Linked DNA regions of Parazoarcus communis. The protein of the gene in region 2 interacts with the protein of the main gene of each other region in a pairwise test. Links are inferred from orthologs where the notes say so. Each region holds a gene or a part of one and is shown on either strand. Other genes may lie near its edges.

What was found.
Region 1: the proteins of CEW87_RS20280 (region 2) and rlmB interact in binary tests that used the Escherichia coli proteins (3 or more experiments, as listed by UniProt). The link is inferred for Parazoarcus communis from one-to-one orthologs.

The regions. Positions count from the first base shown.
Region 1 is NZ_CP022188.1:2,382,129-2,385,225, forward strand. Bases 164-2,942 are described here. They hold rlmB (23S rRNA (guanosine(2251)-2'-O)-methyltransferase RlmB), read left to right. Parts: upstream 164-1,081; coding sequence 1,082-1,804; downstream 1,805-2,942. Other genes in these bases: rnr (ribonuclease R), read left to right, coding at 164-909; CEW87_RS10885 (nitrate regulatory protein), read left to right, coding at 1,883-2,942. Also shown: more of rnr, read left to right, coding at 1-163; more of CEW87_RS10885, read left to right, coding at 2,943-3,097. UniProt on the Escherichia coli protein: Specifically methylates the ribose of guanosine 2251 in 23S rRNA.
Region 2 is NZ_CP022188.1:4,459,605-4,462,860, forward strand. What follows is about bases 312-3,249. They hold CEW87_RS20280 (NAD(P)H-hydrate dehydratase), read left to right. Parts: upstream 312-995; coding sequence 996-2,504; downstream 2,505-3,249. Other genes in these bases: CEW87_RS20275 (SpoVR family protein), read left to right, coding at 312-802; CEW87_RS20285 (DMT family transporter), read left to right, coding at 2,518-3,249. Also shown: more of CEW87_RS20275, read left to right, coding at 1-311; more of CEW87_RS20285, read left to right, coding at 3,250-3,256. UniProt on the Escherichia coli protein: Bifunctional enzyme that catalyzes the epimerization of the S- and R-forms of NAD(P)HX and the dehydration of the S-form of NAD(P)HX at the expense of ADP, which is converted to AMP.

The DNA.
Region 1 (3,097 bases), 2.1 Mb from region 2 along the record:
GAGTTCGGCATGGGCATCGGTGGCGGAGACGAACCTCGCGCCAAGGATTACGCAGCCCTGCTGGACAAGGTCAAGGAACGGCCCGATGCTCAGCTGCTGCAGACGGTGATGCTGCGCTCGCTGCGCCAGGCGGTGTACAGCCCGGACAATCTCGGTCACTTTGGTCTTGCCTACGACGCCTACACCCACTTCACCTCGCCCATCCGGCGCTATCCCGACCTGCTGGTGCACCGTGCCATCAAGGCCGCGCTCAAGAGCGACAGCTATCAGCCCGGCGAGTGGGACGAGATCGGTGCGCACTGCTCGAGCACCGAGCGTCGTGCCGACGAGGCGACCCGCGATGTCGTGTCCTGGCTCAAGTGCTATTACATGCAGGACCGCGTCGGCGAGGAATTTTCCGGCAGCGTATCGGCAGTGGTACCCTTCGGCCTCTTCGTCGCGCTGGACGATATCTTCATCGAGGGCCTGGTGCATATCTCGGATCTCGGTAGTGATTACTTCCACTTCGACGAGACACGTCACGAACTGGCGGGAGAGCGCACCAACGCGCGCTTCAGGCTGTCGGACAGGGTGCGGGTACAGCTGGTGCGGGTGGATCTGGAAACCAACAAGATCGACTTCCGCCTGATCGAAGGCGTAAGCCGGCCGACCGAGCGCAGTGGCAAGACCACCCGTGACCATGCCGCTGTGGCCGATGCCGGGTCCGCAGCACCGACCCGGCGCAAGGGCCGCAGTGCCTCCGAGTCGGCGCCGCGTCCGGGCGCCGAGCGCGCCCCGGCTTCGCGTGCCGGGCGTGGCAGCAAGCCCAAGGCAGCTGCCCGCACCGAAGCACCCGCAGCACGTAAATCAAAACCGAAGGCCGCAGCAGCGGCTGCAACATCAAAGAAGAAAGGCAAGCGTCGTGGCTAAACCCCCCTCCCGTTCCGGCTCCCGATCACGTCCCTCCGAGGACGGCGCGCGCGCCGCACGCCCGCCAGTGCGCGGCGAGCACAGGCCGAAGCCGAAACGTCACGAAACCGCAGCGGTCGATGACGCCGTCGCAGCAGACGTCAGCGCCGATGCAGGGCGTCCCGCGTCGCGTCTGATCTATGGATTTCATGCCGTACTCGGCAAGCTGAAGCGCGACCCGGAAGCGGTGTTCGAGCTCTATCTGTCGAGTCAGCGCCAGGACATTCGCGCGCGTGAAGTACAGCAACTCGCCGAAGCCCAGGGTGTGCGCCTGATTCCGAGCGAGTCGGACCGCCTCGACGGCATGGTTGGCACCCGCCGCCATCAGGGCGTCATCGCCCGTATCGATGGGCGGCATCGCGAGCTCAAGCTGGCCGACGTGCTCGAGTCGCTCGATGAGCCCGCCTTGCTGCTGGTACTCGACGGTGTGCAGGATCCGCACAATCTCGGCGCCTGCCTGCGGGTTGCGGACGCAGTGGGTGCGCATGCGGTGATTGCGCCCAAGGATCGCGCAGTCGGGCTCAATGCCACTGCGGTGAAGGTCGCCAGTGGCGCAGCCGATACCGTGCCCTATATCACCGTCACCAACCTTGCCCGCGCACTGCGCGAAATGCAGGAAGCGGGGGTCTGGATCATCGGTGCGGCCGGCGAAGCCGAGCAATCGGTGTTCGATGTCGACCAGAAGGGACCGGTGGCCTGGGTGCTGGGGGCAGAAGGCGACGGACTGCGCCGGCTGACTCGCGATACCTGCGACGTGCTGGCGAAAATCCCAATGCTGGGGTCGGTGGAGAGCCTCAACGTCTCGGTGGCCAGTGGCATCTGTCTGTTCGAGGCAAGGCGTCAGCGCGGTGCCTGAGTCGGCTCGCGCGGTGTTTCCGCGGTGTTTCATGTGGTAGCGGGGTCAGGCGAATAGGGCGTCCGTGGAGGAGATGGGATGAAGTCTGCGCTGGGTTTTCTGGTGGCGGCCAAACGCTGCGAGATTCATGGCCTGGAGCAGCTTGAGATCACCAGTGGTCTCGTGAAGGGCGTGAGTGAGCTCGTGCACATGCTGCAAAAAGAGCGTGGCGTGTCCAACGTCTATCTGGCGTCGGCCGGACGTCGGTTTGCCGCGCAGCGGCTGGAGCGGGTCGAGGCCAGCGTGGCGGCAGAAGCTGCTGCGCGCGAACGCTTCCTCCAGCTCGATACTGACTCCGGACGTATGGCGGGTGGCGTGCGACTGTTCAGTCGCATCGCCTACGTGCTGCACGGCCTCGATGCGCTTCCGGCATTGCGCAGCCGGGTGGCGGGGCGCACGCTCGGTGTCGAAGAGGCCACCCGCAGCTTTACCGAGCTGATCGCTGGTCTCATGGCGGTGGTGTTCGAGGCAGCAGATATCGCCGCAGACCCGGCGGTGTCGCGGGCACTGGTCGCCCTGTTCAACTTCATGCAGGGCAAGGAACTGGCCGGGCAGGAGCGTGCGGCCGGCGCTGCAGGTTTTGCGGCCGGACATTTCGAAGCCACGGAGCAGCAGCGGCTCACGCACCTGATTGATGCCCAGGACCGTTGTTTCCAGATCTTTGTCGAGTTTGCCGATCCGACCTTGCGCACGATCTGGCGCAATGCCCATACCTCACCCGCGATTGCCGAGGTGGAGCGAATGCGTCGCATCGCCTGCGCTGCGTCGACTGCCCCCGTGGCGGCCGAGGCCAGCGAGCGCTGGTTCGAATGCACGACCTCACGGATCGATGCGATGCGCCAGGTCGAAGACTGCGCGACCAATGCGCTGCTGCATCTGTGTGAAGCCAAGCTGCTCGAGGCACGCTCCGATCTTCACGATCACAAGCGCTTCCTCGATGCACTTTCGGCGCTTGGGGGACAAAGTGCGGCGCCGCTGGCGGTTTTCTTCGACAAGTCCGCCACCTCGGCACCGACACCTGAGGGCGACGCAACCGGGCTGGTGGAGGCGGACGGACTCAGTCCCAAGCTTGGGCGCTCGGTGCTCGATCTCATGCAGCTGCAGTCGCAGCGGCTGCAGGACATGAGCGATGAACTCAATACGGCGCGTGCAGCGCTCAATGAACGCAAGCTGGTCGAGCGCGCCAAGGGCCTGCTGATGTCCAGGCGTGGCCTGAGCGAAGACGAGGCCTACAAACTGTTGCGACAAACCGCA
Region 2 (3,256 bases):
CATCGAGAAGAACGCGCCCCTGCTCGAACCCTGGCAGCGCGAGGTCGTGCGCATCGTGCGCAAGATCGCGCAGTACTTCTTCCCCCAGCGTCAGACGCAGGTCATGAACGAGGGTTGGGCAACCTACTGGCACTACACCCTGCTCAACACGCTGTACGACGAAGACCTGCTGGCCGACAGCTTCATGCTTGAGTTCCTGCAGTCGCACACCAACGTCGTCTATCAGCCGCCCTATAACGTGCGCTGGTACAACGGCATCAACCCCTATGCGCTCGGCTTCGCGATGTGGACCGACATCCGTCGCATCTGCGAACACCCGACGGACGAGGATCGCCAGTGGTTCCCCGATATCGCGGGCAGCGACTGGCGGGAAACCTTCGACTTCGCGATGCGCAATTTCAAGGACGAGAGCTTCGTTGCGCAATATCTGTCGCCAAAGGTCATGCGCGACTTCCGCATGTTTGCGATCTTCGACGACGAACGTGAAGACAAGCTCAAGGTTTCTGCCATCCACGACGATGCCGGCTTCCGCCATGTGCGCGAAATCCTGTCGGAGCACTATAACCTTGGCAGCCGAGAGCCCAACATCCAGGTCTGGAACGTCGACCTGCGTGGCGACCGCTCGCTCACCCTTCGCCACCAGCGCTGGCAGGGCCGGCCACTGGCCGAGAATGCGGAAGAGGTCGTGAAGCATATTGCCCGACTGTGGGGCTTCACCGTGCGACTGGAGTCCGCCAACGACGCAGGCGAGGTCGAACTCCTGCACGAAACCCGCCTGGAGAAACGCAAAGCCGGCAATTAGGCCCGCCCCCGGGAGCGGCAGCCGCTGCCTCAGACCCACCGCAACGTGCGCCTGTTCGGCGCGGCGCCGCCGCGGGGAACTCCTGCCAGATGCGCACAAGCAAGACACCTGCGATCGGAGAGACGCAACAAAATGAGCGCACACGGAAGCTGCCGCCCTTAGAATCGGGGCTCACTTTGCTGAAAGCCCGACCATGTTCACTTCTGCACAACCCATCTACCCTGTCTCCGGCATTCGCGAGATCGAGCGCAAGCTGATCCCGAGTGCCCGTCCGCCGCTCATGGAGCGAGCTGGCCGCGCCGCAGCGGAAGATGCTGTGCGCCTGATCATGGACCGCCCCGGCGCCATCCTGATTGCCTGCGGCCCGGGCAACAACGGCGGCGACGGCTTCGTGATGGCACGCCAGTTGCGACAAGCCGGACGCGAGGTGATCGTCGCCTTCGCCAACCAGCCGACCACCCTGCCGCCCGAAGCCGCCAAGGCGCACGCCGACTTCATCCTGGCCGGCGGCAGCACCGTCTCCGACCTTCCCTCGGCGCCCGCCAACGGTTGGGCACTGGTGGTCGATGCGATTTTCGGCATCGGTCTCAAGCGCCCGCCCGAGGGCCGCTTTGCGACGTGGATCAACACACTCAACGCACAACGTGTGCCGCGCATGGCGCTCGACGTGCCAAGCGGGCTCGACGCCGACACCGGTCGGCCGCTCGGCCCCTGTTTTCGCGCAACCCACACCACCACCTTCATCGCGCTCAAGCCCGGCCTGCTGACCCTGGACGGGCCCGACCACTGCGGGGAGATCTCGGTACAACGCATCGAGATCGACGCACCGGCCTGGGTGCCGGCCATGGGCTTCCATATTCGCAGCAGCCTGTTTCGCGACCGACTGTCCGGACGCCCGCGCAACACCCACAAGGGCCTGTACGGCGACGCCGGCGTTCTGGGTGGCGCCACCGGCATGGCCGGTGCTGCCTTGCTGGCCGGACGCGCCGCGCTCATGCTCGGTGCCGGGCGGGTATTCGTCGGCCTGCTCGACCCGGGCGCACCCACGGTAGACACCAACCATCCCGAACTGATGCTGCGCAACGCGGCCGCCCTGCCCGACCATCTCACTGCGCTCGCCGCCGGCCCCGGCTTGGGCACCGACGCCGATGCGCGGCAATTGCTGAGCGCAGCCATCGAATCCGACTGCCCCCTGCTGCTCGACGCCGATGCGCTCAATATCGTGTCCGGCGATGACAAGCTGGCCCAGACCCTCAGCGAGCGCGACGGCATCACCCTGCTGACGCCACACCCGGCAGAAGGCGCCCGCCTGCTCGGCATCACGACCCAGGAGGTCCAGCACGATCGACTCGCGGCCGCGCTTGCACTGGCCCGCAAGTACAGGTCGCTGGTCGTGCTCAAGGGCGCCGGCAGCATCATTGCCACCCCGGACGGGCGCTGGTTCATCAACAACACCGGGCATCCCGGCATGGCCACGGCGGGCATGGGCGACGTCCTCAGCGGGCTTGCCCTGAGTCTGCTGGCGCAGGGCTGGCCAGCCGAACCCGCGCTGATTGCGTCGGTACACCTCCACGGCGCAGCCGCCGACCGCCTGGCACGTGAAGGTGTCGGCCCGGTCGGACTGACCGCAAGCGAGGTCATCGACGCCGCACGAGGTGTCTTCAATGGATGGATGGTCGAAGCCGCGCGCGAACGCCACTGAGCGACCGCCCCGGATGACAACTCCCACGCCCGCACTGGCCCGCAGTGTCCTGTTGCTGCTCGGCGCCCTGCTGCTCTTCGTGCTGCTCGACTCCACCGCCAAGCATCTCGCGCAGACCTATCCGGTGCCGATGCTGGTGTGGTCGCGCTACAGCGTACATTTCCTGCTGATGGTGATCTTTCTCGCGCCGTCGATGCGGCTGCGCCTGATCAGCACCACCCGCCCGACGCGACAGGTCGCCCGCGCACTTTGCCTGCTCGGCACCACCTTCTTCGGGATGGCCGCGCTGTCGCGCATGCCGCTGGCAGAGACCACCGCCATCGTCTTCGCCGCGCCGCTGATCGTCACCCTGCTCGCCCGCCCGCTGCTGGGTGAGCAGATCGGGGTCATGCGCTGGGTCGCGGTGATCGTCGGCTTCGTTGGTGTGCTGCTGATCGCACGACCGGGAAGTGGCCTGGTCGCGGAAGGCATCGCACTCGCACTCGGGGGCGCGATGTCGTACGCCCTGTACCAGATCCTCACCCGACAGCTCACACCGACCGAGAACCCGGTCACGATGCTGTTCTATACGGCACTGATCGGCACCGTGGCAATGACGCTCGCCCTGCCCTGGATCTGGGGCGGGCCAATCCCGGGCCTGAAAGACGCTTTGCTGATCGCTTCGCTCGGCATCTATGGCGGCAGCGGACACTTCCTCCTCATCCGGGCGTTTCGCGACGCCCCTGCCTCGGTACTGTCGCCAATACTGTATG